Hymenobacter tibetensis: one gene and its partners. The protein of the gene in region 3 interacts with the protein of the main gene of each other region in a pairwise test. Links are inferred from orthologs where the notes say so. Each region holds a gene or a part of one and is shown on either strand. Other genes may lie near its edges.

Region 1 (9,960 bases), 2.1 Mb from region 3 along the record:
AAGAGAATAGGTCACACACTTTCTTAGAGGGCCAAGTAAAATGGGCCTAGTAAGGCCTGAAATGCCTGAGAGTACTCGTCGCCTTCTCGCACCAGTAGCTCTTGCGGCGGCATAAGCACTGGCTGCCGTCCGAAGGTGGTAATGTGGCGTAGCAGCTTGCTGTTGGCGCGGTGCCGTAACACCACGCAACCAGCCGGATACAAACCACTGCGCGCAGCTTCCAACTCGAAATGCTGCATTTCGGGCGGGGGCAGCAGCACGGTCAGGTGTCCGCCAGGGGCGAGAAAGTTTGCTGCAAAACCAGCTAGCTCCGCAAACGACAATGTATCAGGAGCCGTGTGGCGGGCGGTGGCCCGGCGAGCATCAGGCGGGCGCAACGAGGAACGAAAGAAGGGCGGATTGCAGAGGATGTGGTGGAAAAGAGCCGGCTTGGTGGCCGCGAAGGCCGCTAGGGACTGTGGATGTACGACCAGGCGTCTAGCCCAAGGACTAGCGTCGAAGTTGGCCTGCGCTTGAGTTGCAGCGTCTTCGTCCACTTCCACCGCCTCTATTTGTGCTTGCTGATTGCGTTGAGCGGCCATCAAAGCCAGCAGGCCGGTTCCCGTACCAATATCCAAGATGCGTTGCGCACCTGCTATGTTGGCTAGTGCGCCCAGCACGCAGGCGTCGGTGCTGACTTTCATGGCGCATTGCGCCTGCTCTACCCGAAACTGTTTGAACTGGAAATAGGTGTTGGCCATAGAGGTAGGTGGGCGCCAGAGCAGCTGAGGCGAAAAGCGCTACTTGCGCAGCCACTACTACCACGCCATTTGTTCACCGCCATGCCAGCGGGCAACCTTATTGCCCCGCAGCGCGGCGCTTCTCATCTTCTGCAGCCGTAGTGCGTTTGCGAGTGGGGGCCACTTCGCTGCTGCCAAACCGGTACGCAAACGACGCGGTAACGACGCGGGTGTCCTGCGTGGCGCGTTGGTTTTCAACAAGCGGAACGTAGCGGGAAGTGGACCGCACCGGTGCCGTGTAGAAAAGGTCGGTGGCATTCAAGCGCAAGGTACCCCGGCCATCCAGCAGAGTTTTTTGCACGCCGACACCAACTTGCCCACGGGAGCGAACAATCTGGAAGGCGTACTGCTCTCGGGAATTGTAGGTAGCGTTTAAGTCGGCCGACCACGTCTTGGTGATAGTGAACGAGTTGTTGGCGCTTAAAATGGCACCTACCCGGCCTGGCAGCGTGGTAGCCCCCTCGAATTTGCCAGTGAAATAGATGTAGAACAATTCGGCATCAGTGTACACTTGCCACCATTTGGTGAGCGTTAGGGGCGCCGCCAGCGTGAAGGCGTAATAATGTTCGGCACTCAAATTTGCGTTCGTCAGTCGTACCAAGCTGTTGGCATCAAGCTGATACACGTCTACAATCGGGTTGCTGGTATACGCATAGCTGAGGCCCGTAGTAAGCTTACGGAATGTATGCGTCAGTTCAGTATTGTAGCTGGTTTGTGGCCGCAAATACGGGTTGCCGGCCCGGTAGGAGGTAGGGTCAACGTAGAATCGGAACGGATTGAACTGGTTGTAGGTGGGCCGATTCAGGCGGCGGCTCAGCGAAATACCCATCTCATGAGTTTCGGAAATGGTACGCCGCACGCTTAAGTTGGGGAAGAGCTGCAAATAATTGCGGTCGAAATTCTCGTTGCCGATGGTTTGACGGCCGATAGCCAGCGTATGCTCGGCTCGCAAGCCCGCTGCTATTGTTAGGCGAGGCCGTGTCCGCGTCAGGTTAACGTATGCTGCCTTGATATCTTCCTTATATCGAAACCCATTCGACTGGTTGACGTCCAGCGTGGTGATGTCGTCAATCGTATTAAAGAAGATAATGTCGTTGTTGGAGCGCACCCAACTGGCTTTAACGCCAGCCTCGGCCCGCACACCGTTCGGCAGGGGCCGTATATAATCCGCCTTCACCGATTGAATGGTGAGTGTTCCTTGCTGGTCACCCGTGAGCAGGCGTGGGCTCAGCTGCGGCGAAAGGAAGGCGGTAGCCAAAGACAAGTCACGGTCAGTACCGAAGCGCGCTATATCGGCGTCAGCCGTCAGTTCCGGTGTGCCGCTGGAATCGGGGCGAAACGTGTGGCGGAATGTTAGGTTGCCAGCCACATTAGGGGTCTGAAGCTCGCTTATCGTCCGGGAAGTGTATTGCAGCGTTTCCTGGCCGAGAGCATCATAGAATACAGATGAGTTTTGGCCATCTACGGGGAGGCGGCTTGCCAAGCCACTCAGCACAGCGCCCACCGACGTCTTTTCACCGACCGTATAATCAAGGCCCGTCCGCCAAGTATGCGATTCTAAATCTAGGCGGCGTTTGTTGTATTGAGTGCTGCGTGAAGTAACTATTTCGTCTTGGTAATACGTCCGGTCGAAGGCTAGATTTTGAAAGCCATTACGCTTGGTATACGCATAGGTGCCATACACATTCAGTGCCTTCTGCTGATGATTGAACGACACACCTGAACTCAGCTTGCCGTATTTCCCGCGCCCATAGCTAAGGTTAGCGTTACCATTGTTGCCTTGGCGCTGGTCTTTCTTGAGATTGATGGCAATAACCCCAGCGGTGCCCTGGGCATCATACTTTGCCGACGGGTTGGTAATAAGCTCGATGCTACGGACCTGCTCAGCCGGTAAAGAGCGCAGCAAATTCGCTAGCTCCCCCCCAGTTAGCGGCACTCGCTTGCCATCAAGCAATACGAGCAAGCCTTTGCGGCCCCGTAAGCTGATATTTTCGCCGGCATCCACTGCCACTCCTGGGGCACGTTCGAGTACATTAAGCACGGAGTTGCCACTCGACAAAATGCTGCTCTCTACATTCACCACAGTGCGGTCGGGCAGGCGTTCAAACAGTGGTTTCTGGGCCGTTATGGTTACCTCTTTAAGCTGCACGGCGCTCGGGGCCAGTGTAAGCTTCAGGGGCGCTACTGGAGCAGAAACATCCACCGGGCCAGCCCAACTGCGGGTATAGCCCAACTGCGCCACCGATATCAGGTAGACGCCTAGCGCAGTTGGTTCCAACTGAAACCGGCCTTCCACATCGCTGAATTCGGTTTTCACTGCCACCGAATCCGCGCTCCGATGTAGCGTTACGGTGGCTCCCTCTACTGCGGTGCCAGTGCTAGTATAGACAGCACCCGTTACCGGCACGGGACGTACCTGAGCTGCTAGCGGCAAAACTGGCAGCAACAGCACTACCAGCAAACGTAAAAACTTATCTGGCAAGCCAGTGAAATCGAAAAGCATGGGCACTTCCGTTGAATGAAAAGCGGAGCGTGCAAAGGGCGTGTGGTAGAGCACAAAACCTAGAACTCTGTGCTTCAATAGGGAATAGATATAGTGCAGTGTACTGGTTCAGCTGTACTATTATCAATAACAACACAGCCGAAAAAGTGGAGGAAAGATAGCCATATTATCACTGAAACGGTGTAGCAACAGATAAGAAACGCAAAAAAAGCGGCTTTTAGGCCTATATTCTTCTTTTCCGCTTTCTTGAAAAACAAGCCCCACCCAGCTACTAGATGAGGCTTGTCGTGAACAAGGAGCAGAGACTTAACGAAGGGCTTCCAACGCCGTCCGAAGCCGTGGTAAAGCAGCCTCAATAGACTCAAACGATGCTCCCCCAACCGACATCCGGAACCAAGGCGACGTATCGGAAGTACCAAAGGCACTGAATGGCACCAGGGCCAACCGGGCCTCGTTGATGAGGTAAAAAGTCAGGTCCTTGGTGGTTGCCAGTACCTGCCCGGCCGGGGTAGTTTTGCCTAATACATCCAACCGAGCAGTCAGGTAGATGGCTCCCATCGGCACCATCGAATCAACGGGCAGGCCCTGGCTTTTCAACTCCTGCAAGCCTTCATGCAGGGTATCAAGGCTGCGCTGAAGCTTGGCTTTGAACTGTGTGGTGAAATCATCGACAGCCGCAGCTTGGGGCAGGTATTTGGCAGTGGCTACCTGCTCTGCTTTCGGGGCCCAGGCCCCAACATGGCCCAGAATGGACTTCATTTTGTCGATTACCACAGCTGGCCCAAATGCATACCCTACCCGTACCCCGGTGGCAGCCAAGCACTTCGAAATACCATCGATATAGACGACGTAGTCGCGTAGCTCAGGGCGTAGGTTAACAGGGTCGAAATGCTGGGTATCACCAAAGGTCAGCATCCAGTAAATCTGGTCGTAAAGCAGGTACAGCGGCTTCTCGCCGGGCTGGCGGCGCTGATTTTCAGCTACTACCAAGTCGCAGATCTCCAGCAAGTTCTCGCGCGAAAATACCGTGCCCGTGGGGTTGAGCGGGGAGCACAACGCTAGGAGTGTGGCACCCGGCAAGTGCGGAGCTAGTTCGGCAGCCGTGGGCATGAAGTTGTTTTCGGGCCGGGTTTCTACCATCACTGGCTCGGCGCCGGAAAGATGGCAGTAGTGGTTGTTGTTCCAACTGGGTACCGGAAACACCACTCGGTCGCCGGGGTCGATGAGGGCGAGGTACGTGGCATATATAAGCGGCCGCGAGCCACCAGCAACTAGCACATCGTTGGGCGCATATTCCAGCCCCAACCGCTGTTTGGTAAACGTGGTAGCTGCTTCGCGCAGTGCCGCCATGCCGTTGGCGGGCGGATAATTGGTGTTGCCCGCCTGGTAGGCGTCGGTGATTTCGGCCTGTAGTTCCGCCGGAATTGGGTAAAAAGCTGGGTCAAAGTCGCCGATGGTGAGGTTGCAAATCTGCTCTCCCTTGCGAATCATGTCGTTTACTTCGTTGCCTATTTTGATGATTTCGGAGCCGATCAGGCTCCCTGCCATTCGCGAGACTTGCATGAGTAAAGGTGTTTTGGTCGGCCAAATATAGAGCCTGGTATGCACAGCAACAGGAAAGTGCGGGGCTTCGGTTCTTGTTTCAACTACTAAGTGGGGTAGGAGTTATCAAGCAAATCAGCCTGAGTGCCCTCATAAGAAACGGGCATTGCGTAAACTTGCGCCTTCAACACCCACTGTATCATGTCTGCTCCGTTGCTCGAATTTGCTGTACCTGGCCTAGGGGCATTACCCGCTGTTGCAGCGCAAGTGGCCAAAGCCATCCGGGGGTATTCTATCGTTTGCTTTGAAGGCGAGATGGGCGCGGGCAAGACAACGTTCATCAAAGCCTTGTGCGAAGAACTGGGCGTGCAAGAGGAAGTCAGCAGTCCTACTTTTGCCCTTGTCAACGAGTACCGCGACGCTCACAACAAGCCCATCTATCACTTCGACTTCTACCGCCTCAACAATCCGCGCGAAGCCGAGGACATTGGCGCGTTGGAGTACTTTGATTCTGGCTATCTTTGCCTGATAGAGTGGCCCAGCCGTATCGAGCCGCTGTTGCCCTCAAATCGTCTCCTTATTCAACTCACCGTCACTGGCGATGAGTCGAGAGAATTAAAGATTACGAATTAGAAATTACGAATTGTCTGTGCGGCGCTGTAGTCAGAGGTTGTGATGGATGATACCCCCAATTTTTAATTTTTAATTCTCAATTTTTAACCGATAAAATGCCCGAAGCAGTACCCCCCGGATTTGAGTCTCTGGCTGCGAGCCGCGCTTATTTCACCCAGGAATCAATGCTGGCCGTGGACACACGGAAGCGGAAGCTGTTTATTGGGCTGCCGCGCGAGACCTCGCTTCAGGAAAACCGCATCTGCCTCACGCCGGAGGCAGTCAAGCATCTTATTGAGGAAGGCCACGAAGTAGTGATGGAGAGCGGTGCGGGGGAACCTAGCAAATACTCCGACCACGACTATTCAGAAGCGGGGGCTACCATTGCCTACTCCCAGAAGGAGGTCTACGAAGCCGACCTCATCCTGAAAGTGGCCCCGCCTACCCAAGACGAAATCGAATTTTTAAAAGCTAACCAGACGCTAATTTCGGCGTTGCAGTTTGGTACGCTCACGGCGGAATACGTCATGGCCCTCACCCGAAAAAAGGTGAATGCTATCAGCTTTGAGTTGATCAAAGACCCCTCCGGCGCGCGGCCGGTCGTACGGGCCATGAGCGAAATTGCGGGTTCCACCGTCATGCTGATTGCGGCGGAATATTTGGCCCGCTCCAACGAAGGAAAAGGCATCATTTTGGGCGGTATTACTGGTGTCCCTCCGTCGCAGGTTGTGATTTTGGGCGCCGGTACGGTAGCCGAATACGCGGCTCGGGCCGCCACCGGTCTGGGCGCCGAAGTGAAGGTCTTCGACAACCACATCTACAAGCTGCGCCGCCTCAAGCAGAACCTTGGCACCCAACTCTACACCAGCACCCTCGACACCTTTGCCCTTAGCCAGCAAATTCGTCGCGCCGACGTAGTGATTGGGGCCCTTAATGCCGAAGAAGGCCGCGTGCCGTTCATGGTACCCGAGAGCATGGTGGCCAACATGGCGCCCGGTTCGGTCATTATCGATGTAAGCATTGACCAAGGCGGCTGCTTCGAAACCAGCGAGATGACCACGCACAACAAGCCGGTCTTCCGCAAATACGACGTTATTCATTATTGCGTGCCCAACATTGCCAGCCGCGTGCCTCGCACTGCAACCAATGCGTTAAGCAACATTTTCACCCCGATCCTGCAAGAAATCAGCCAGCACGGCGGCATCAATGAGGTGTTGTTCACCAATGAGCATTTCCGCTCGGGCGTATACGTGTACAAAGGCTCCCTCACCAACGCTACTATTGCTAAGCGCTTCAACATGCGCTACAAGGAGTTGAGCTTAATGATTGCCGTACGGAATTAATACAGCTCGATTAATACAGCGCGCTGATTTCCGGAGAGAGACGAGCTGGAATATAAAAGTGATAAAACATTCCTATTGAAATTACTTATACAAACGTTTTGTAATGTTGATTTTGCTGAACTCATATGGGCAGAGGAGTAATAATCTTTTCCAACATGTTCATTTAGATTCGTTCTGTAGAAATAATGGAATCTATTTTTATAATAAATTTGTGCATGATTTAACTAGTGATTATCCGAATTTAAAGAAGTCTATTAGTGGCCATATGATAGATTTATGCATGGATATAAAATTACCACAAATAGCAAATAAATTAAAACTTACTAAATATATTGAGTTCCGAGATATAAGACAGAATGTCCATTATCAAGATACTATCTTAAAGCATAAGCTAGTGTCTTGTGATGGCTGGTTTTTCAGAAGTATCGAAACGGTTGCTAAGTACCAAGAGTTTTACAAATGGCTTTTTATGCCTAATGTAGACCAGCAATACTTAGATAGTACTTATCTTAAAAAAGCAGACCCACGTGAAGTAGTTGTGGGTGTTCATATTCGTAGAGGTGATTATAAGGACCACGAAAATGGGCGATTCTTTTTTTCTGATGAAGTTTATCTGCGTTTCTTATTGCAGCTTCGTGATATTTTATCTGCACATAATCGTCCTCACAGATTTCTGCTGTTTAGTAACGATCCAGAATTAGATATCGAACTTTATAAGGGCCAGTTAAGCTGTGTATCTATGTCGAATAATTCTGCTTTAGCTGATCAATATTTGATGTCAAAATGCGATTATCTAATTGGTCCACCAAGTACATTTTCAGGCTGGGCTAATTATATTGGGGGCGTTCCTTACTATCATATACAGGATGCAACTGCTACCATAGGGCTGGATGATTTTATATCTGCACCCTATATAACGGCATAGCTTACACAGCGGGATGCGCAGGCCCGTCAACAACGCTACATGAAATGTAGCTTGTGTTGCCTAGTGTGCGGAGTAGTGTTCATGAGGGAATTTAAGTCTTTGCGAGCAGAAACACCTTCCACGCCTCCAGCAACTTTCCTTCCTCCAAAATTTTCTTGCCAAGCTGCATAAGTTGCTGCCGCTGCTCGGTGGGGTTGCCGAAGTATTGTTGTAGTAAGGCGCTAACCAGCGGGTTTTGCTTGAACTCCTGCACCTGCTCGGGCGTGGGTATGGCTTGCTGTTCGATGTTGCCTAGGCGGCCCAGGTTATTGCCCGTGAGGATATCCGATGTGCGAATGTGCTCGGGTAGTTGGTCGATGCCGATGCCTTGGTTGCGGTTGGGTTTAGGCACCGTGAACAGGCTTTCCGGAGTTACGCGGCTGTACCAGTCGCCGGCGAGGCGGGCCACGGCGTCGAACTTATGCGGGTCGATGCCGGGGCCGGAATCCAACAGGATACTCTCGCGGAAGTGAGCCTGTACCACCCGGCAAATCACGAGGTTGCCACCGCCGTTGGAGTCGCCAATGGCAATAATCTGCTCGACCACGCACTCTAGCGAAACCGGTGCCTCGGCCACCCGTGGCGGCCGCACTTTGTCGGAGGCCAGTTCAGTTAAGCCAGCTTTTACAAATTCATTCACCCCCCGCTCATACTCGGTGCTGGCCAACGACATTTGCTCGACTAGTGCATAGTCGCAGATGTTGACCACGCATTCAGCCACCTCGCGCACATTGAAGAGGGTGTGCTTCCGCGTGTTGTCGCGTACGCGGTTGGCGGGGGAGAAGATCAACGTGGGCGGATTGGAACTGAACACGTTGAAAAACGAGTAGGGGCTCAAATTCACTTCACCTGCCGCTGAAACGGTGCTTACAAACGCTACGGGGCGGGGTGCCACGGCACTTAGCAGAAATTGGTGCCATTCCGGCCCCGGTAACGTACCTGGCGTAATCGTGCGAAAAGACATAGAAGCTACTAGCTGGTACTAGTTGTGAAACGGAACAGAAACGGCAGGCAATACGCTGCTTACGAATCCGGACGGTGGCGTACCGCCGTCTGGCCAATACTTGTGCAAGCCGTGCCAGCATGGATAGCTATAGCTCGATGGCCGAGGAGTTCTGAGTGCAAAGCAGGTACTGGTTTGGACGTAGAGTTGAGGAGGAAATCAGTTAGTCCAGGCAGCGGGAACAGGAGGCTTGCCTTGCAGGGGTAAGGTGATGATAAATTCGGTGTATTCGCCGGGCTGGCTGGTGACTTCCAGTGTGCCGCCGTGGCTGCGCGTGATGATATCATAGCTAACCCATAACCCAAGGCCAAGCCCTTCGCCGTCGGGTTTGGTGGTGAAAAAGCGCTGAAAGATGTCGGCAATACCTTCTTCGGCTATGCCAGGGCCATTGTCGCGCACCCTGATTTCGGCGTGGTCCCCACGGTGATGGGTGCTAAGCGTAATCTGGGGTACGTATTCTTCATCAGTGGCTTGGCGCTGGCGCTGATGCACACCGTGGAAAGCAGTAGTGAACAAGCTAACCAACACCCGGCCCAACTCTTGCCGAACCACCGACACTTCAGGGAGCGTTTCGTCGGGGTGCGAAAACAGGGCGGCGTTGAAGTGGCGGTTTTTGATGCGTAAGTCGTGGTAGGTGAGGCGCATGTATTCGTTGGCCAGCACGTTGAGGTTGGTGGCCTGGCGCTGAGCCGGACCCGTGCTGGAGTAGTCGAGCATGCTGCTCACAAAGCCCTCTGCCTGCTTGCTGTGCAGCACAATCTTGGACTGGTACTGGCTTAGGTTCTGGAACATATCATCGATAATCTGCTGATCATCAATGGGCAGTGGTACTTTAGCTAACTCTTCGCGCAATTCCTGACACAGCCCCACGCTGATAGCCGCAAAGTTTTTCACGCTGCTCATCGGGTTTTTGAGCTCGTGCGCTACACCCGCCATCAATTCGCCTAACGAAGCCATTTTCTCGCGCAGTACCAACTGGCTCTGAGTGGTGCGCAGTTGCTGGACGATACTAGCCAGCGTGTCTCGTTGTTTGGTTAGTTCTTCTTTCTGCTGACCGATCTGCTGATTTAACTGCTGTAGGCGCTGGTTGGCCCGCTGTTGATGCCAGTTGTGGCGCCACAAGAATAGAGCTATCAGAAGAAGAATGCCCAGGCCTACCCATAGCACGTACGTACGGACTGTGGCCGTGAACTGAGCATTTTCGGCTTCCAGTT
Region 2 (10,119 bases), 4.1 Mb from region 3 along the record:
TTACAACTACGTGCCGACCTACACGGGGCCAGGGCACGCCAGCATCTACACGGGTACCACGCCTTCTATGCATGGTATTGTGGGCAACAACTGGTTTGTGCGCGAAACAGCTAAAGGCACCTATGTAACGGAAGACAACACGGTGCAAGCAGTAGGAGGCACTGCCGCCGCCGGCCAACAGTCGCCGCGCCACATGCTGACGAGCACCATCACTGACGAGCTGCGGTTGGCAACCAATTTCCAGAGTAAGGTAATTGGCGTTTGCATCAAAGACCGAGGTTCCATTCTGCCGGCTGGCCATGCGGCCAATGCGGCGTACTGGTATGATGGTACCAACGGCGCTTTCATCAGCAGTACATTCTACCAGAACACGCTGCCCGAGTGGGTGACCAAATTCAACAGTGAAAACCGGGCCGAGCAATACCTAAGCAAGCCGTGGGAAACCCTGTTGCCTATTGCCCAATACACGGAAAGCACCGCCGATGATGTCGTGTGGGAGGGGACTTTCAAAGGTGAAACGAAGCCGGTTTTTCCTCACGATTTGCCCACGTTGAGTGCCGCTCCTAGCAAGGCAGTAACTGCGAGCCAGCCTACTGGCGCAGAAAAATTGCCTGCCTCCACCCGCAACCTCGACCTGATCAGGTCCACGCCATTTGGCAATTCCCTCACGGCCGATTTTGCCTTGGAAACTATTCGGGCCGAGCAACTAGGCCAGCGGGGGCAAACCGACTTTCTGGCGCTCAGCTTCAGCAGCACCGACTATGTGGGGCACCAGTTTGGCGTGAATGCCATTGAAACGGAAGATACCTACCTGCGCCTCGACCGGGATATTGCGCGGGTGCTCGACTACCTTGACAAGACAGTGGGGAAGGGGCAAGCTTTGGTGTTCCTAAGCTCCGACCACGGCGCGGCCCACAATCCTGATTTTCTGCGCAGCCAGCGCATTCCGGCGGGCTCGGTGGGCCCACGCGTGATGCGTGACTCGTTGCAGAAGGCATTGGTGAAGCGGCACGGCGCGGGCCAGTGGGTGCTTAGCTACGAAAACCAGCAGGTATACCTCAACCGTCCGCTTATTGCGCAGAAAAACCTCAACCTCCGCACCTTCCAAGACGAAGTAGCGGACATCATGATTGGCTTTTCGGGAGTTACGCGCGCCATTACGGCCGACGACTTGCAGAAGTCGCACTGGGAAAGCGGGATGCTTATGTACCTGGAAAACGGCTACTTCCCCAAGCGCAGCGGCGATGTACTGGTGGTGCTGGAGCCAGGCTGGCTGGAATCCTATCAGTACCCGGTGAACAAGGGCACCACCCACGGCTCTGCCGGTAACTACGACACCCACATACCGTTGGTATTTTGGGGCTGGCACGTGAAGCGCGGCAGTTCGGTAGTTTCGGCGCGCATTATCGATATTGCACCCACACTGGCGCAATGGCTGCATATTCAGGAGCCCGACGGCTGCACCGGCACCCCACTGCCGGAAGTATTAGGGAAATAACTTCCGCTAGCGGGTTCTGATGTGCTGATTGGAGTTCTGCCAACAAAGTTGGTGAGCCATCAGAAATCTTAAACGTTGCAACGCCGTATGTTAGCCCACTCCGTCGTCCAGTACCACACCACAACAAATCAGTAACTAGTAACTAGAAACCAATCCAATGGCTCATTTTAACCCCTGGCACGATGTAGAGCGTGGTGACAATTCACCACAAGTCGTGAACGGCATCATCGAAATCCCAAAAGGCTCGAAAGGCAAGTATGAACTGGATAAGGTTAGCGGCTTGCTGAAGCTGGACCGTGTGCTTTTCTCGGCCGTGCATTACCCTGCTGCGTACGGGTTCATCCCGAAAACATACTGCGACGATAACGACCCCCTCGATATCCTGGTGCTGTGCTCGGTTGACATCGTGCCCATGTGCCTCGTGGAAGCCAAGGTGATTGGCGTAATGCAGATGATTGACGGTGACGAGGAAGACGACAAGATTATTGCCGTGGCTGCCCATGACATTTCGGTGAATCACTTCAACGACATTGCCGACCTGCCGCCGCATACGCTGAATGAAATGCAGCGCTTCTTCGAAGACTACAAAGCCTTGGAGCACAAACACGTTACCGTGGAACGCTTCATGGGCCGTGAAGATGCCTACCGCATCATCGACGACAGCATCAAGCTCTATAACGAAACGTTTCCGAACGGATCCGATTCAGAGTCGGTGACGAAGTCCACGGGCGTCGAGCTGTAATCCAGCAAAGAGTAGTTGGAAGCCCTCCTCAACATCGGTTTGAGGAGGGCTTTTGCTTGGATAAGCAACCCCTACGGACGCACGCGGAAGGGCCACTTTTTACCTCACCTACACGTATGGGCTATATGCTTAACCAGCCTTCTTCCCCTGTTTTGCGCTTTCTATACGAGAACAGTTTGTTGTTGGCCGGCACGGCGCTAGTCTTGTTCTCGCTGGTGGGCCAGGCCCTTACGGGGTGGTACGACTACAACGGCGAGCTAGAGCAACTGCACCTGCTGCCTCTTACATTGCGGCAGTACCTTGGCTCGGGGCATTTTCTGGAAGCAACCTTCGAGAATTGGGAAAGTGAGTTTTTGCAGATGGGCTTGTTTGTGCTGCTGACCATTTGGCTGCGGCAGAAAGGCTCTTCGGAATCCAAGAAGCTCTATGAAACCGAAGACGTTGATGAAGACCCCGACCCCAACAAACCCGGCGCGCCTGGTCCGGTGAAGCGGGGCGGTTGGCAACTAGCACTCTACCAAAATTCCCTGACGCTTGCGTTCTTCCTGCTGTTCTTTGTTTCCGTCTGGCTGCACGCGGTGGGTGGGGCCGAAGTGTACAGCATCGAGCAACAGCAGCAAGGCAAACCAGCCGTGAAGGCCCTGGAGTACATGGGCACGTCACGGTTCTGGTTTGAGTCGTTTCAGAATTGGCAGAGTGAGTTCCTGAGCATCGTTTCCATTGTGGGGTTGTCTATTTACTTGCGTCAGAAAGGCTCGCCTCAGTCTAAGCCCGTGGATGCCAGCAACAGTGAAACCGGCAAATGAACGATGTCCGCTGACCAGCCATTTGCAACAGAAGTAGCGTATGCACCTACAGCAGCCAACGAGCCCCGCACCTCTATGTACTACAGCCCCGTACGGCGTTCTTGCGTTTCTTCCTGAAGTCTATACTCATGCCTTTGTCCTCTCCTAAAACACCGTCGGGGCCGCCTACTGCTTCCGCTATGGTGGGAGGCACCTGGTTGGCCGTATTACGGCGTTGGACGGATGCAGTGCTGTACAGCAGCATGTGGCTGGCACTAGCCGCGTTGGCGCTCACCTGGGCCACCTTTCTGTTTTGGCGGGTAGACATTCCGGTCCGATTGGCCCTCATGATTTTCACAGCCACCCTTTTTCTCTACAACATCGACAGCGTGTTGCCCTACAAGCATCGGCAGCCGGTGGTGCTTTCGGGGCGTAAGCGCTGGATGTTGGAACACCGGCGCGAACTGTTGGCGCTGGCGCTGGCTTCGCTGGCCGTAGCGGGGCTGTTGTTTTTCTTGGACGGCTGGCAGCACTTAACGCTCTTTCTAGGGCATTTGGCGGCTATTTCTTTGCTGTATTCGATGCCCGTAGTAAAGGTGCGAGGCCACTGGCGGGCCCTGCGCGACTTGCCGTTGCTGAAGGTGTTTTTGATTGGCTATGTGTGGGCTGCTATTACCGTTTGGGTGCCGGCTCTGTATTTAGACAAACCTCTTCTGGGGCCGGTGGTATTTCTGCTGTTTGCCCGGCGCTTTTTCTTTATTCTGGCCCTAGCCTTCGTCTTTGATATCCGGGACTACACTAAGGACCAGCTCACGGGCACGCGCACGTTTCCAGGCTTGTTCGGGGTTCGTGCCACCAAGTACATAGCTCTCGCCTCACTGGCGGCCGGAAGCGTGCTATTCCCAGCCGGTATAGGGTACGCACACATGCTGATTCTCGCGGTGCCCATCATCGTAGCAGCCCTTACCATTTGGTACGCCGAAGAATCACGCCCCGATTACTACTTTGCCTTGCTTACCGATGGTGTCATGATTCTGCAGTTCGTGGCAGTATATGTAGTAAGGTGGTGACGCCAATACGCTAGCGGCAGCACAGACAAAGACCCGAACACCAACCGTACTAGCGTTCTAAACCAGCCAAAGCCGGCCCGATGAAGCGCACGATGTCACTGGCAATAAGCCCGGCTTCGCCAGTTTGCTGCGCGGCAAGGTCGCCGGCGTGCCCATGGGCGAAGATACCGAGCAGGGCTGCATCGAGTGGGGAAAGACGTTGGTCGGCGCGCAAGGCTAGCAGCAGGCCCGTCAGAACGTCGCCACTGCCACCAGTGCCCATACCAGGGTTGCCGGTACTGTTGAAATAAAGCAAGCCCTCCGGAGTGCCCAATGCCGTGTAAGCGCCTTTCAACACGCAATAGCAAGTGTGGCGGCGGCAAAAGGCCCGGAGCAGTTCCAAGCGGTGATAGTCGTTGTGAGCCCGCTCGGTGAGGCGCTCAAACTCTTTTGGATGCGGAGTGAGCAGCGTGTTGGGCGGTAGCTGATCGAGCAGCTCGCGGTGGGTGCCCAGCAGGTTCAGCGCATCCGCATCAAGTATGAGTGGCAACGACGCCTCATGAGCTTGCTGTAGCAGTTGGCGCAGCACTTCCACAGTGGCAGGGTCCTGTCCCAAGCCCGGGCCAATGCCAACCGCCGCGTACGATTTCAAGTCGGGCAGCTCGGTTATAAAGTCAGAGGCTGGATCAGTCAGGGCCATGGCCTCTGGTACGGCAGTTTGCAGAATGATATACCCAACCGCGGGAGTACGCACGGTGAGCAGCCCTACGCCCCCGTGCAGACAAGCGCGTGCGGCCAACACGGCGGCTCCTATTTTGCCGAAACTACCTGCCAGTAGCAGTGCATGCCCAAAAGTGCCTTTGTGCGCAAATTTAGGCCGCTTGGGTAGGCGCCCGACCAAGAAATTAGTATCCACGAAATAGTTTTCCACAGGAGCGTTGTGGATAAACTCTTTATTGAGCCCGATAGGCAGCACCTCCCAAGTGCCTACTAATTGAGCGTTTTGAGGGAGCAGGTACGCTAGCTTGGGTAGCTCAAAACCCACTGTGTGCTGCGCCCGCACCACGGGGCTATCAGGAGGTTGTGGGGCGTCGGCAAATAAGCCAGAAGGCAAATCAATAGCGAAGACGGCGGTTTCGGACGAATTGAGGTGCTGCACCACCTCCGCTGCCAAGCCTTCCAGCGGCCGGCTCAAACCCGTACCAAACAAAGCATCCACTATAATACTTCTGGGAGCAAGCGTTGGGAATTTCTTGGAAACCAGTTCCACACAAGGCACGGCAGTAGGTAGCCGCTGGCGGTTGATGATGAAGTCAGGGGAGTGGGTAGCAGCCGGGAGCAGCCACACATGCACTGCGTAGCCGGAGAGGTGCAGCTGCCGAGCCACCGCTAGGCCGTCGCCGCCGTTGTTGCCGGGGCCGCAAAACAGGTGCACTTCACTGGCTGCGTTTTGGCTTAGGTGGTTGATCAGCCACTCACTGAAAGCCGTGGCAGCGCGCTCCATTAACTGGTCTGAGCGGATATTGGCTGCTTGAATAGTGGCTTGGTCGGCGGCACGGGTTTGTTCGGCGGAGAGGATCTTCATGATTTTTATTTACGAGCCCAACCAAGTAGTACGTAGAATACGAGTAATTATAGAAGCTGTACAGCAGTCTTCTAGCAACCCCAACAGGGCAGATATAAACTTCCGTGTTGAGGTTTGCGTTTTGCTGATAACACTTGTAGCATCAACCCGCCAAAACCAACCTTATATGCAAACCTGGAAAGACGTTATCCACTTGGCTAGCCATCCGGCTCCTGCACCACGCCGCGTAGAGAAAACGGATGCCGAGTGGAAAGCCCAACTCACCTCCGAGCAATACCACGTAACTCGCCAGCACGGCACCGAGCGCGCTTTCACCGGCGAGTACTGCGAAGCTCACGAAGCCGGCCTCTACGCCTGCATCTGCTGTGGCACTCCACTCTACGATTCGCGCACCAAGTTCGAGTCTGGTACCGGCTGGCCCAGCTTCACGCAGCCCGTCGACGAAAGCGCAATCCGGTATAAGAAGGATACCAGCTACGGCATGACCCGCGTAGAAGTGCTTTGCAACATCTGCGACGCTCACCAAGGCCACGTCTTCCCCGACGGTCCGGCCCCGAGTGGCTTGCGCTTGTGCATCAATTCGGCCAGCATCAAACTGGTGAGTGAGACCAAAGAAGCTGCCGCTACGAAGTAAGAGCAGCGCGTATTACGCGCCGTAGTTTTTTAGAGGCCGAGCAAGTTGTCGAGTAAGACACTAGCCGGCCTCTATTTCTTTGGCGCTTGATCGTATGTTGGAGTCTTGTACCCATCGGAACGACTGAGCTTACCAACGACAATGGATCGTACAGAGAACAGCTAAAAAAGTACAGTTGCTATGAGAGAACTGCATTGTTGCTGCTACACAGGAATATGACTGATTGAATAGTAGAGCGAAGCCGATAACAAACGCAGTTCTATTTGAAGTGTAACCAACCGCAGCCGAGTTTTGCGTAGGTTCAGGTGAAACAAGCCGGCAGATGCACTTTGCTGCCGCGTTGCTTGTTTCCTTGCAGCACCCCGTCTTCTCTGAAATTTCCCACGTTCTATCTTCCCCATCATGTCTTTGCTCTTCACTGATTTTGCTTCCTGGCGGGCGCACTGCGCCGCTACCGGCGAGCCGCTTTACCAGCCCGTGCTGACCTATGAAATCGAGCAAAAAGGCCGGTCGGAAGAAGAAATATGGGTGGGCTTGCAGCGTGCCTATGACGTGATGCGCGATGCCGTGCAGACCGGCCTCACCCAGGACATGACCTCCCGCTCGGGTATGATCAACAACGGCGCGAAAAAGATTGCGGCTTCTCCAGTCACTGTGTTGTCGCCGGAGTTCAAGAACCTTATCATGCGCGCTTTTGGGGCTAAAGAAGTGAATTCATGCATGGGCCGCGTGGTGGCTGCGCCTACTGCTGGCGCTTCGGGCATCTTGCCAGGTGTGCTCGTCACGCTTCAGGAGCTACACCACCTATCCGATAGAACCATTCTAGAAGGACTATTAGTAGCAGCCGGTATTGCGCTCATCATCGAGCAAAACGCCTCGTTGGCGGGAGCCGTGGGGGGATGTCAGGCGGAAACCGGCTCGGCGGCAGCCATGGGCAGTGGGGCTATTGTCTATTGCCTAGGCGGCTCCGTTGACCAGGCGTTTGCGGCCGTAGCCGTTACCATCCAGTGCATGCTCGGGTTGGTGTGCGACCCGGTGGCGGGTTTGGTGGAAGTTCCCTGCGTGGTGCGCAACGCCTCGGCGGCGGCTATTGCCTTCTCCTCGGCTCAAATTGCCATTGCCAACATCGACCCCGTTATTCCCGTCGACCAGTGTGTGGCGGCGCTTGGCGAGGTAGGCCAGAGCATGGAAACCCGCTACAAGGAAACGGCCCTGGGTGGGTTGGCTAACACCACGCGCGGCCGCGAAATTGAGAAGATGGTGCTGGTGCAGGACGTGCAGATTCTGCCCGACGAGGACCAGTAAGCAACTGTTTGCCAGCGGGCTACACAGACTTCACTTCCGGTGCCATGGTCAGCTTGCCCAAAAACTCCAACGCCGTAGCATAACGGCCCCGAAACTCACGGTAGTGCTTCCAAGCCTCGTCACGAGCGGGGCGCATAGGCAGTCCTGCTTCCTGCAAATCCTGGTAAGTCCTTTCAAAGTCGGCGCGGGCGGGGTCTTCTACGGGGTCATTATCGGGGATAATGGTGGAAGGGGTAGCGTCTAATCCTTCATCGAAAAAGCGGTACACCCGGTTGACGGCCAAGCAGCCGGCCTTGAAAGTTACCTCGATCTGGGGGTCGCGCTTGTCGTCAACGGCACTGAACATCAAGGAGGCCGTGTCCAGGATCAGGGCCGCTGCCGTTACCCAGGAGCGGCCTGGCTGCGGCGAACGGAAAAACGATAGGATGGGAAGCGAAGTGTGGCTTTCCTCGATTTCCACAAACCATTCTTCCCATTGCTCCCACTGGCTGGCATCATCATGCAGAGAACCACTGCGATTGAGCCACTGCAACAACGCGCACGCTGAAGGAGGAGTGCCGGACCGTAGCTCCAAGCGCGACACCACAATTTCGCGCCGCGAGAAGGCCTGATAGATGGTGGGCAGATACGAGATGAGCAGCGTCATCAGCAGCAGGCCCATGGTCGCTTCGGCAAAGGTGAAGCCCGTGATAATGGGCCCCCGCGTTTTGTGTGTGCCAAGAGTGAGCAGCGAACTACCGCTGAGCTGATAGCATTCCAGCCAGGAGCCTTCGTACAACCCCCAATAAATCATTGTGTAGCCCGCCGCAATTACAGCTAGCCACACGATGGGCAGCGCCACCAAGGCGATAGGGGCGTAATGGGCCTGCACTTGGTCGCGTAGGCCGAATGTGGAACGGGTGGAGGCGGCCCAGTTGAAAATGAAGCGCAGGCCTTGGAATACGTAACCGTTTAGCCGCACCACCTCATTGCGGGGTAATACAAACGAGCGAATCGCGGCAGACAGGGTAATAAGAATCAGGATGATGCCAGCAGCAAAAGCCAGTATACGCGGCACAAGTTCTAGCATAGACAAACAAAAAAGGCAGCTAATTGAAGCTGCCTTTCTACTCTGATTCAAGCTAATAAGTTGGGGAGTCCACTTGCGCAAGCTAATTCCGCGCCTTCCAGAGCTGTTTGAACGATTTCGGTGCCACTTCCAGCGCGTCGCGGCGTTTGCTCCAGCCTACTTGGCTGAGTAGGCGCAGCAGCACCCAGTTTTTGGCGCGGGCAGGCAGCAAGTCCAGTAAGCGGCGGTTTTTCATGGCCACCAGCCAGAGCCGGATAGCCGTGCGCTCCTCTTTGTCGGTGTGGCCTTCGCGCACCACCTGCTGGCGGTTTTGAAGCAACAGATTGTGAATCGGAATCTTCACGGGGCACACCGAAGTGCACGCGCCGCACAACGACGAAGCGTAGCTGAGGTGCTTGTTTTCGGCGAGGCCGCTCAAATGAGGCGAGATAACCGAACCAATGGGCCCCGAATAGGTGGTTTCATAGGCGTGGCCGCCAATGTTTTTATACACGGGGCAGATGTTGAGGCAGGCGCCGCACCGGATGCAGTTCAACGATTCGCGCTGGGCTGGCTGTGCCAGCAGATTGGTTCGGCCGTTATCGAGCAGCACCACAATCATTTCGTCGGGGCCGTCTTTCTCTAGTGGCTGGCGCGGACCGGTGTAGATGGTGTTGTACACCGTCACTTGCTGGCCGGTGCCGCTGGTGCTCAGCAGGGGCCAGAACAAGGCCAGGTCATCCAGCTTCGGAATCACCTTCTCGATGCCCACAATGGCGATGTGGGTGCGTGGGAAAGTGGCCGATAACCGGGCATTGCCCTCATTTTCGGTCACGGCCACGGCGCCAGTGTCGGCAATCAGGAAGTTGCCGCCCGTGATGCCCACCTCGGCGGTGGTGTACTTGCTGCGCAACAAGTGCCGCGCTGTGAGTACTAGTTTCTGGGCATCGTCGGTGTACTCTATGCCTAGGTGCTTAACGAAGATGTCGGCAATATCCAGCTTGCTTAGGTGCATGGCCGGCGTCACGATGTGATACGGCCGCTCACCGTTCAGCTGCACAATGAACTCGCCCAAATCGGTTTCCACCGACTCGATGCCGTTCTTTTCCAGGAACTTATTGAGGTGGATTTCCTCGGTGGTCATGCTTTTGGCTTTCACCACGGTGCGGGCCTTGCGCCGGGCCATGATCTTGCCAATCTCACGCAGCGCTTCATCGGCATCCTGCGCCCAAATTACTTTGCCGCCGCGCGCCGTAAAGTTGCGCTCGAATTCCAGCAGGTATTCGTGCAGGTTGTTGATAACCGTGGACTTCAAATAAGAAGCCCGTTCCCGCGCCAGTTCATGGTCTTGGTAGAAGGCGAGGCCCGTACTAACAGCCGCATTATACTTCCCGATATTGAAGCGAATTTTGCGGCGGTGCTCTAAGTCAAAAGCCTTTTTTTCGCTGTCGAGCTGAAACTGGCTGGATTTCG
Region 3 (10,122 bases):
TGGTAATCATCTTCTTGTCGCGACGGGCAGCAATAAGGGCAGCTTCGTTGCAGACGTTGGCAATTTCAGCCCCAGCAAAGCCAGGAGTCTGGGCTGCCAAACGACGGGCCTCTACGTCGGGGCCTAGCGTTAGGGGCTTCAAGTGCACCTGGAAAATCTCGGTGCGGCCATTGATGTCTGGCTTATCAATGCTGATCTGGCGGTCAAAACGGCCGGGGCGCAGCAGCGCTGAGTCGAGCGTATCGGGGCGGTTAGTAGCAGCAAGGATGATGACACCAGAGTCAGTACCGAAACCGTCCATTTCGACCAGCAGCGAATTGAGCGTGTTTTCGCGCTCATCGTTGCCGCCGGGCATGTTGCCACGCGAACGGCTACGGCCTACGGCGTCAATTTCGTCGATAAAGATAATGCAGGGAGCTTTCGACTTGGCTTGCTTAAACAAGTCACGTACCCGAGCAGCACCGACACCCACGAACATCTCAACGAAGTCGGAACCCGAAAGCGAGAAGAATGGCACGTCTGCTTCGCCAGCTACAGCTTTAGCCAACAGGGTTTTACCGGTACCAGGAGGGCCAACCAGCAAGGCACCTTTCGGGATTTTACCGCCCAAAATGGTGAACTTCGAAGGGTTCTTGAGAAACTCTACAATTTCTTGTACTTCCTCTTTGGCCTCTTCCAAACCGGCCACATCCTTGAACGTGATTTTCACCTTGTCGCCACCTTCAAATAGTGCGGCACGGCTTTTCCCGATGTTGAATATCTGACCACCGGCCCCAGCGCCACCGCTCATGCGGCGCATCAAGAACCAAAAGCCTACGAATAACAGGATAGTGAAACCCCACGTAGTTACCAGGTCGCCATAGCCAGTACGCGTATCGAACGTGATGCCGATGCGCTGCTCTAATGGAACGTTAGCTTGCAGCTTCTCGAAGTCTTCCTTAAAAGTTTTTCCGTCAACTACTCGGAAGCTGAACTGCGGGCTTGCCTCGAAGGTAAGAGGCCCACGACGGCTCAGAAGAGCCTTGTATTTGTCGGTTCGGACGGCCTCGTTCTTCAACGACACCTCCACTACCGACCGATCGGTGAGCAAGCGTACATCCCGCACGTCGCCGGCGGTATACATTTGCTCGAATTTCTGCTGATTTATCTCTACTGTGTTGCCGCTCTGGTTGAAGAACAGCCAGGCGCACAGAAATAAAACCAGCCCGGCGAGCAGCCAGAGTTGCATGCCAGGTTTTGGGGCCGGGCTAGGCAACATAGGCTTCTTTTTTTTGGGCGTGTTATCTGACATGAAACTAAGATTGGCTAAGGCAAAAGATCAAAGGCGGAACACCCCGCCAGTGTGTTTGTTCCCGCTAACAGACGGAAACCAGCACACTTTACTTTAATGAACTGAAAACAGTCTCTTCTTCGATGTGCTGAATTTCGGCATCACCCCATAGCTCTTCCAGTGCGTAGAACTGCCGCCGGTCGCGCAGGAATACGTGGACTACTACATCCACATAGTCGAGCAGTACCCACTCGCGGTTCATACGACCTTCGGTTTGCCAAGGGCTCTGACCAGTAAGTTTCTCTACTTCTTCCTCCACCGAACGCGCAATGGCATCGATTTGGGTATCTGATGAAGCCGAGCAGATAATAAAATAATCCGATACGGCATTTTTAAGCTCCTTGAGGTTCATCACAACGATATCCAGGCCTTTTTTCTCCTGCATACCGCGTACTACTACATCTGCCAACTTGTCCGAATCCTGTTGAACCAGGGTACTTTTCATGGGGTATTGTTAGGTTTGATCATCACAAAGTACGAAAAACACGTGGAGGCTATTATCCCCCAAACGCTATTCACGGGCCGCCAAGTGGTTTCGTTGCCCGAATGCGCTTCAACCAACAGTGAAGCGCAAGCTCTTATTCACAGAAACCGCGCCACCGACGGCTGCGTGGTAATAACCGACAAACAGACCGCCGGACGCGGCCAGCGTGGCAACCGTTGGGAGGCTGCGCCCGGCGAAAACCTGACAATGTCGGTGGTTTGGCGCCCCACCTTCTTGCCAGCGCCCGACCAGTTTCAACTCAGCCAAGCAGTAGCATTAGCAGTGCACGACTGGGCGACGACGCTTCTTGGCCCCGACCCCGCGCTTCGGGTGAAGTGGCCAAACGATATTTTTTTCGGGAACCGCAAGCTAGGTGGTATCCTGATTGAAAACACGCTTAGTGGCACAATGATTCAGCATAGCGTGGTAGGAATTGGAATGAATATTAATCAACGTGAATTTCAGGTGCCTACCGCCACGTCTTTAGCGGCTCTAACCGGACGGGCCTACGACCTGCCAATTCTAGCAAGCCGCCTGCTCGAACACCTAGAACGGCGCTATTTGCAGCTACGTGCTGGGGGGCTGGGAGTTCTCCGACAGAACTACCGGCAAGTGCTTTACCGCTACCGAGAGCCTCATCTGTATGAGGTAGATAACCATCAGGTAACAGGTGAGATTGTGGATGTGGATGAGGCCGGGCGCCTCGCTTTATCGATCAGCGGGCAGTTGCGTCATTTTGATTTGAAAGAAATTAAGTACATCATTTAGTATCACTGTTTGGTCGATGTATAAAAGCTATACGCAGATATTTTTATAGCTAGAACAAGCAAAAGGCAACCTTTAGCTGTTGGATAACGAGTAGACAGCTAGAGGTACGAGGCCAGCGCACTCACGCGCAACGCAACCTTTTCGCTCTGAGTGTCATCTATGTTTCGGGTTAGTTAGGCACGGTGCTTGTCTTACTTCATCCACAAACGCGAGTTGCTCTTAAGAACTCTTGCGCTAAATACCAGAAAAAGCCTATATTTGATAGCTTGCCACTAGGCAGCTTTTTTGCAACGCTTCTTTCATATGAAAATTTCTACCCGCTTAGTTGGGATGTTGGCCTTACTACTGGCGCAACTGTCAGCGCTTGCTGCTACCGTTACGGTGGAAGTTGGTGATAACTTCTATCGCCCGCAGAACGTGGTTATCCGTCCGGGCGATATAATACGGTGGACTAATGTTGGCAACCAAAGCCATCCTACCGTTTCGGATTCTTCGCCGGCGTTGTGGTCAACTTTCACAATCAGCCCAGCCAACACCTCTTACACGTCACAGCCGTTTATCACACTCGGCTCCTTCAATTATTACTGCTCAGCGCATTCTGGTGGGACTCCACGCGCAGGCATGATTGGCAACATCATGGTAAGCAACACTCCGCAAGCAACTCTTGATGCTAAGGCCGCTGGTGCAGCATTAAGTGTATACCCTAATCCGAGCAGAGGACTGGTGGTGGTAACCCTAAACCAGAAGGTAGGTCCCGAGTACAAGTTGCGCTTGACCAACATTTTGGGTCGGGAAATCCGCTCTTTTTCGTTACGGACTGAAGCGTCCAACACTGGGATGCCACTTAATCTGTCTGATTTGCCAGCTGGCATGTATTTTTATAGCCTGGTGCTAAACGAGAGAGTGTTATCTACGAAAAGATTCGTATTACAGAACTAGTTTAGCTATTCGTACTTCTTCTTTTAGGAGAGCGGCCACCTTCTGTGGCCGCTTTTTTTATGTACCAGCTCAAGCAATAGCCTTCTAAGGAGTGGAATAGGGCACTGTGCGGCCGGATTTATTGTCTACTTTTGACGTTCTGCATCTTTCATTTCTCGACCATAAGCCCGCGTCAGGCGACGACGACTGGGGCCTGCCCCTCTACTTAATTCTCGTATGCGCTCATACAAAAGCCTGAATAATCTAGTTGGTTGGCTGGTGTTTGCCATTGCCACCATTGTGTACCTAATCACGCTGGAGCCTACCGCTTCGTTCTGGGACTGCGGCGAGTTTATTGCCTGTTCCTACAAGCTGCTGGTACCGCACCCCCCTGGAGCCCCGCTTTTCCTGCTGCTTGGTCGCTTGTTTTCGCTGTTCTCTTTCGGTGATGTTACCAAGGTTTCGGTGCTAGTCAATGCCTTGTCGGCGCTGAGCAGTTCGTTCACTGTGCTATTCCTATTCTGGACTATCACCATTCTGGCCAAGAAGCTGGTTCTGCACCACTCGGGTGCTGTGGGCCACTCGGTACCAGGCGCTCCTGAACCCACATTTGGGCAGAGTCTGTTGATACTGGGCGCTGGTGTCGTCGGTGCCTTATCGTTTGCCTTTTCTGATTCGTTCTGGTTTAATGCCGTGGAAGGCGAGGTGTACGCCATGTCGTCCTTGTTTACAGCGGCCGTGGTTTGGATCATGCTAAAGTGGGAAAACCGCGCCCACGAAGCCGATTCCGATAAATGGCTGATTCTGATTGCCTATGTAGTAGGCCTCTCCATTGGGGTGCACTTACTGAACTTGCTGGCCCTGCCAGCCTTGGCCTTCATCTACTATTACCGTCGCACCGCTAACCCCACACCTTTGGGCGGCATCATCACACTGGTGCTTAGTCTGGTGCTGGTCGGCCTGATTCTGGTGGGCATTATACCAGGCTTGCCATCGTTGGCGGGCGGATTCGAAGTGTTCTTTGTGAACAGCGTCGGGCTACCCTTCAGCTCGGGCATTGTCATCTTCTTGGTGCTTTTCGTGGCCCTGCTAGTGCTTGGCTTCCGCTACTCGTTGAAGCAGCGCAACCGCCTGCTCAACACGGCCATGCTTAGCTTGGTGTTCATCTTGATTGGCTACTCTAGCTACCTCATTATTCCTATCCGGAGCAGCTACCACCCTACCATCAACGAAAACAACCCCGAGGATGTGCTCAGCTTTGTGAGCTACCTTAAGCGGGAGCAGTACGGCGACCGTCCTTTGCTTTACGGTCCACAATTCAATGCTCGCCCTGTTCGCTACGATGAAGGTGCCCCACGCTATGTACGGGAAGGCAACAAGTACGTAGTAGCAGAAAAGCGTCAAGTGGTGGTCTACGACGATGCCGACAAGATGCTGTTGCCGCGCATTTACAGCCCACAGCCCGAGCATATCTACAACTACCAAAAGTGGGTGGATATTCAAGAAGGAGTGAAACCCACCATGGGTCAAAATCTATCCTTTTTGTTTCGCTACCAGATGGGCCACCAGTTCTGGCGTTACTTCCTTTGGAACTACGTAGGCCGCGAAAGCGACGTTCAACAGTCGGGAGGCTTGTGGCCTTGGCAGGGCGGCAAAGCAGGTGTACCGGAGCGCATGGCCGACAGCAAAGCACGCAACAACTTCTTCGCCATCCCGCTTATTTTGGGTTTGATTGGCTTGTTCTTCCATGCTCGCCGCGATTCACGCAACGCCTTTATTGTCGGCTTACTGTTCGTATTCACGGGCTTAGCTATTGTGGTGTATCTCAACCAGCCGCCCATCGAGCCGCGCGAACGAGACTACACGTTTACGGGTGCTACCTATGCTTTTGCCATCTGGATTGGGTTGAGCGTGCTCGGACTGGCTGAGCTCCTACGCTCGGTGCTGAAAGCCGATACCGGCCGCGCCATGACGGCAACGGTACTTGGCCTTGTGGCGCCTGTGCTATTGCTGGCTCAAGGCTGGGACGACCACGACCGTTCGGGGCGCTACAACTCTGTGGATTCGGCCAAGAACCTGCTCAACTCGTTGCAGCCTAATGCTATCCTTTTCACCAACGGTGATAATGACACTTTCCCGCTTTGGTATGCGCAGGAAGTGGAAGGAGTACGCACCGATGTGCGGGTAGCAGTACTTAGTTACTTGAACACGGACTGGTATATCCAGCAGATGAAGAACCGCTCGTACAAGTCACAGCCGCTGCCTATTTCCATGCCGGCCGACCGCTACAAGCAAGGCACCAACGACTACCTCCCCTTCGCTGAGAATCCCGCCGTCAAGCAAATCAACTTAAAGGAATTCGTTCAGCTAGTCACGCAGAACAGTGACCTGTTGAAGGTATCGTACGACGAGAGCGGCCCTGCTATGATGTCGTTCCCGAGTCCGAATTTTTACCTTGATGTGGACACAACCGCCGTTGAAAAGTTGGGCATTGTACCAGCCGAACGGCGCAAACAGCTGGTATCCCGCATGGAGTGGAATATGGGCAAAGGCGCCATTGAAAAGAAAAACTTAGTGATTCTGGACATGCTGGCGACCAATAACTGGCAGCGGCCGATCTACTTCTCTAGCACTGTGGCTGGCGGCGACTTCATGAACCTTCAGCCTTACTTCCAGTTGGAGGGCATGGCTTACCGAGTGTTGCCACTGAAAGACCCCAACTATCAGCCTCGCGGCGACGAGGGCTACGTAGCCAAGGACTTGATGTATGACAACCTCATGAAGAAGTTCGCCTTCCGTAACCTCAACGACCCAGGCGTTTTCTACGACGAAAACCACCTACGTTTCCCGGCCAACTACCGCGACAAGTTTGCTCGCTTAGCCAACACCTATCTAGCCGAAGGCAACAAAGCCAAAGCCAAGGAAGTACTTGACAAGTGCTTCGCAGTGATGCCTGACGCCTCGATTCCCTACGACTACTACTCTCCGCAGTTTGTCCCAGCATTGGTAGCAGTAGGCGAAAAAGACCGTGCCAACGACATCATGGACAAGATGCTCAGCCGGGCTCAAGTGGCATTGCCTTATTTCCAGACGCACAACCCGGCACTGTTTGATATGGAAAATCAGACGTATCTGCTAAGCGTGCAGAGTGTGTACCGGGCGGCCGAGCAAATCGGTGACCAGGGCCGCGCCAGCAAGGCGCTGGAAATAATGAATCAATATTATCCGCGGCAGTAAGTAAGATACTGAGCTACTAGAATGCGAAGTTCCACTTCGTGAGCGTTGAACGAACCTGCTCTTAGGTTGCCGTTCTTTCGTTCGCGAAGTGGAACTTCTCGTTACAGCCTGTATGCCATTTCCCATGAAAGGTTATTTGTTGCTAGTACTTCTGGCTGTGAGTTTGGTGCACGCCACTGCGCAAAAGCGGGAGTTTTCCGATCAGTACCGCCCTGACCGACGTTTGTTGCTTGATACACGCCGGGAAGCGGACAGCTTGCGTGTATATCTGCGCTTTCCCAATGCCAGTGTGCTGCGGCAAGGCCAGCCCCTCCGCATTAGTGCATGGCCTAGTTTTGACGCTCGCCGCCCCCTCTGGACGGATACCGTAAAGCAGTTGGCCCGTCGTATCCGCCCCGACGGCCAAGGTGCACTGGTGGAATTCTGCCTACCTATTGCCAAGCTAACCAGCGGTACTATGCTCAGCCTGGCCTGCGCGCCGGCCGCCGAAGCCGCTACCGGCGACGCCGCTTGGCTATCTGTTACCACTGCTCGGCTGGCTCGGCCCTACATCCTAACTGATAGTTTGGGCACCCCATTGTTGCGCCGCTACGTCCGGTCTAGTGAGCCTTTTCTTGTGGACCGCTATGGGCAGGATATAGCAGTGTTGGTGCGTCGCTATGCGGCTCCGTTTGTGGCCGCGCTACCTCCCCATGCTGATCCAGCCCGCCAATCCAGCGCTTCTCCTACCCTTCCGGTCAGTGACTCCTTGGCTTTTCGGGCCGGCATGTCCGTGGTGCTACCGGAAGCAGGACTTTACACCCTGCGCTTGGCCGGCGAAAAGCCCTTGCTGGGGGTGCTGGTCACGGATGAAGACTATCCAGAGCTAACGACAGCCGACGAACTGATTCAACCGCTGGTATACCTAACTACTTCAGCAGAGCGAAAAAAGCTGTACGACGCACCCAATCCCAAGCGTGCCGTGGACCAGTTCTGGCTCAGTGCTGCTGCCGGCCAGCAAACCATAGCCCGGCAAGCCATTCGGACATACTATGGGCGCGCCCAAGCAGCCAACGAGCTATTTGTGGCTCACAAAGCCGGGTGGATGACTGACCGGGGTATGCTATATATAGCCCTGGGTCCGCCCGACGCCGTGTACCGGACTGCTCAGGACGAGCGGTGGGTGTATCATGGTACTAACAATGGTGCATCGGCGACTTATACGTTCCGACCTAAACCCAGTACCTTTGCTCCCGAACACTATGAATTGGTGCGCCGTCCCGAGTACGAACGTCTCTGGTATGCCGCCGTGGAGCAATGGAGAAAAGCAACGACGACCGCCCTCGGCCGCTAAAAGAGCGCCGCAGTTACTACGATTCTGAAAATCGTCCGGTGCCCCGTGCCCCGCGTCGGGAGGCAGGGCGCGCTGCCGCTAGTGGCGAAACGCCCGGCGGCTACCGGCGGCCCGAGACTCGCTCGGAGGGCAATGACAGTCGCCCTGAGGCAATACGCGGCAACGAAGGCCGCTCTTACGACAAGGAAAAACCACGCTACTCCAACCGGCCCGCCCCCGACCGTAGCATCGATATGCTGTTTGGCTTGCGGCCCATTATGGAAGCCCTAAGTGCTGGGCGGACACTGGAGAAGATTTTCCTGCTGCGTGGCACCAAGAACAGCCTCACCCAAGAAATCAACGACCTAGCCCGGCAGCAAGGCATTCCGGTTTCGTCGGTGCCAATCGAGAAGCTCGATAACCTGACCCGCAAAAATCACCAGGGCGCGGTAGCTTTCGTGTCGCCAATCGACTACATGCCGCTTGACAGCATTCTAGCTGGGCTGTATGAAGAAGGCAAAACGCCTTTTCTATTGATTCTGGACCGCGTAACCGATGTACGTAACTTCGGTGCCATTGCACGTAATGCCGAATGCATGGGGGTACACGCTATTGTGGTGCCTGCCCATGGTGCGGCCCAAATCAACGGTGATGCCGTAAAAACATCTGCAGGCGCGCTGAACATAGTACCGGTATGCCGGGAACCCAACCTGAAGAACACTCTTATCTTCTTACGCGAATCAGGTGTACAGGTGGTGGCTTGTACGGAGAAGGCTGATGCCAGCCTGGAGACCGGCACTGTTGACCTCACGGGCCCTGTAGCAGTGCTCATGGGCTCCGAAGAAGACGGCATTTCCCCCGAGTACCTACGCCTCGCCGATCATCGTCTCCGCATCCCCATGACTGGCCAAATCGGCTCACTCAACGTTTCTGTTGCTAGTGGCATTATGCTGTTCGAGGTACTGCGTCAGCGCCTAGTAAAGGCATAGCTACAATGCTCTTACAGAAAAAGGCCCTTGATACTACATGGTATCAAGGGCCTTTTTCTGTAAGAGCATTGTAACAACGAAGTATTCTACCCGATGCTTAAGCTCGGGAGAATGTGTCGTTAGTTGTAGCCCACTCCCTTTTTGGCTTTTACATCGGCCACAAATTCCTTCACGCGCTGTTCCTCGGTGCGCTTGCAGATCAGGAGCACGTTGTCGTACTCAGCAATGATGTACCCGTCTAGGCCCTGCACTACTACTAGGCGCTCAGAGGGCGTTTTGATAACGCACTCCGTGGTGTCATAAAGAATGGCATCACCATCGATGACGTTGTTGTTTTCGTCACGACGACCCATGCGGTGCAGCGAATCCCAGGTACCTAGGTCGCTCCAACCGAAGTCAGCGGGCAGTACAAACACGTTGTCTGCCTTCTCCATGATGCCGTAGTCGATGCTGATGTTGCGGCACCGGGAATAGGCCTCCGTGATAAAAGCTTCTTCCTGTGCTGTACCGAGTTGCGCTTGCCCGTCGTCGAACACTTCCGCAATATCACTCAGGTACTGGTGGAACGCTTGCACAATCACGTCGGCGCGCCATACAAATAGGCCAGAATTCCAAAGGAAGTCGCCGCTTTGCAAGAACATTTGCGCCAGTTCCAAATTCGGCTTCTCAGTGAAGGTTTTCACCTTTTTCAGCCCGTTTGGCAGGTCGCTGGCCTCCTCATCAATGTACTGGATGTAGCCATAGCCTGTGTCGGGACGCGACGGCTGAATGCCGAGCGTAATGAGAACTTCGTGGGTGCGCGCCACATCAATAGCTTGGCTGATGACGTTCCGAAACTCGTCTTCCCGTAGCACCGCATGATCGGCGGGTGATACCACAATGACAGCCTGAGGGTCGCGCTTGGCAATGCAGTAGCTGGCGTACGCAATGCAAGGAGCAGTATTGCGCCCGATGGGCTCACCCAAAATTTGGTCGGCTGGCAGATCCGGTAGATGCTGCTGTACCAATTCCTTGTAATCTCGGTTCGTAACTACAAACACGTTCTCAGGCGGGCAAACCCCTGCAAACCGGTCGACAGTTAGCT

The links.
Region 1: the proteins of rlmB (region 3) and tsaE interact in binary tests that used the Escherichia coli proteins (3 or more experiments, as listed by UniProt). The link is inferred for Hymenobacter tibetensis from one-to-one orthologs.
Region 2: the proteins of rlmB (region 3) and MTX78_RS02030 interact in binary tests that used the Escherichia coli proteins (3 or more experiments, as listed by UniProt). The link is inferred for Hymenobacter tibetensis from one-to-one orthologs.

What each region holds. Positions count from the first base shown.
Region 1 is NZ_CP094669.1:2,538,274-2,548,233, forward strand. What follows is about bases 3,905-6,741. They hold tsaE (tRNA (adenosine(37)-N6)-threonylcarbamoyltransferase complex ATPase subunit type 1 TsaE), read left to right. Parts: upstream 3,905-5,025; coding sequence 5,026-5,457; downstream 5,458-6,741. Other genes in these bases: MTX78_RS10110 (pyridoxal phosphate-dependent aminotransferase), read right to left, coding at 3,905-4,845; MTX78_RS10120 (alanine dehydrogenase), read left to right, coding at 5,553-6,741. In the rest of the region: MTX78_RS10100 (tRNA1(Val) (adenine(37)-N6)-methyltransferase), read right to left, coding at 24-740; MTX78_RS10105 (outer membrane beta-barrel protein), read right to left, coding at 838-3,282; more of MTX78_RS10110, read right to left, coding at 3,589-3,904; more of MTX78_RS10120, read left to right, coding at 6,742-6,779; MTX78_RS10125 (alpha-1,2-fucosyltransferase), read left to right, coding at 6,991-7,704; MTX78_RS10130 (flavin reductase family protein), read right to left, coding at 7,796-8,707; MTX78_RS10135 (ATP-binding protein), read right to left, coding at 8,906-9,960. UniProt on the Escherichia coli protein: Required for the formation of a threonylcarbamoyl group on adenosine at position 37 (t(6)A37) in tRNAs that read codons beginning with adenine.
Region 2 is NZ_CP094669.1:504,853-514,971, forward strand. What follows is about bases 3,403-6,398. They hold MTX78_RS02030 (NAD(P)H-hydrate dehydratase), read right to left. Parts: upstream 5,660-6,398; coding sequence 4,145-5,659; downstream 3,403-4,144. Other genes in these bases: MTX78_RS02025 (UbiA family prenyltransferase), read left to right, coding at 3,403-4,095; msrB (peptide-methionine (R)-S-oxide reductase MsrB), read left to right, coding at 5,826-6,293. Also shown: alkaline phosphatase PafA, read left to right, coding at 1-1,498; MTX78_RS02015 (inorganic diphosphatase), read left to right, coding at 1,656-2,240; MTX78_RS02020 (DUF6766 family protein), read left to right, coding at 2,366-3,046; more of MTX78_RS02025, read left to right, coding at 3,175-3,402; sdaAA (L-serine ammonia-lyase, iron-sulfur-dependent, subunit alpha), read left to right, coding at 6,696-7,598; MTX78_RS02045 (hypothetical protein), read right to left, coding at 7,618-8,667; MTX78_RS02050 (LutB/LldF family L-lactate oxidation iron-sulfur protein), read right to left, coding at 8,750-10,119. UniProt on the Escherichia coli protein: Bifunctional enzyme that catalyzes the epimerization of the S- and R-forms of NAD(P)HX and the dehydration of the S-form of NAD(P)HX at the expense of ADP, which is converted to AMP.
Region 3 is NZ_CP094669.1:4,594,657-4,604,778, forward strand. The notes cover bases 7,037-10,035. They hold rlmB (23S rRNA (guanosine(2251)-2'-O)-methyltransferase RlmB), read left to right. Parts: upstream 7,037-8,033; coding sequence 8,034-9,038; downstream 9,039-10,035. Other genes in these bases: MTX78_RS18415 (GWxTD domain-containing protein), read left to right, coding at 7,037-8,070; MTX78_RS18425 (mannose-1-phosphate guanylyltransferase), read right to left, coding at 9,158-10,035. In the rest of the region: ATP-dependent zinc metalloprotease FtsH, read right to left, coding at 1-1,291; rsfS (ribosome silencing factor), read right to left, coding at 1,380-1,775; MTX78_RS18400 (biotin--[acetyl-CoA-carboxylase] ligase), read left to right, coding at 1,791-2,582; MTX78_RS18405 (T9SS type A sorting domain-containing protein), read left to right, coding at 2,886-3,521; MTX78_RS18410 (glycosyltransferase family 117 protein), read left to right, coding at 3,738-6,737; more of MTX78_RS18415, read left to right, coding at 6,862-7,036; more of MTX78_RS18425, read right to left, coding at 10,036-10,122. UniProt on the Escherichia coli protein: Specifically methylates the ribose of guanosine 2251 in 23S rRNA.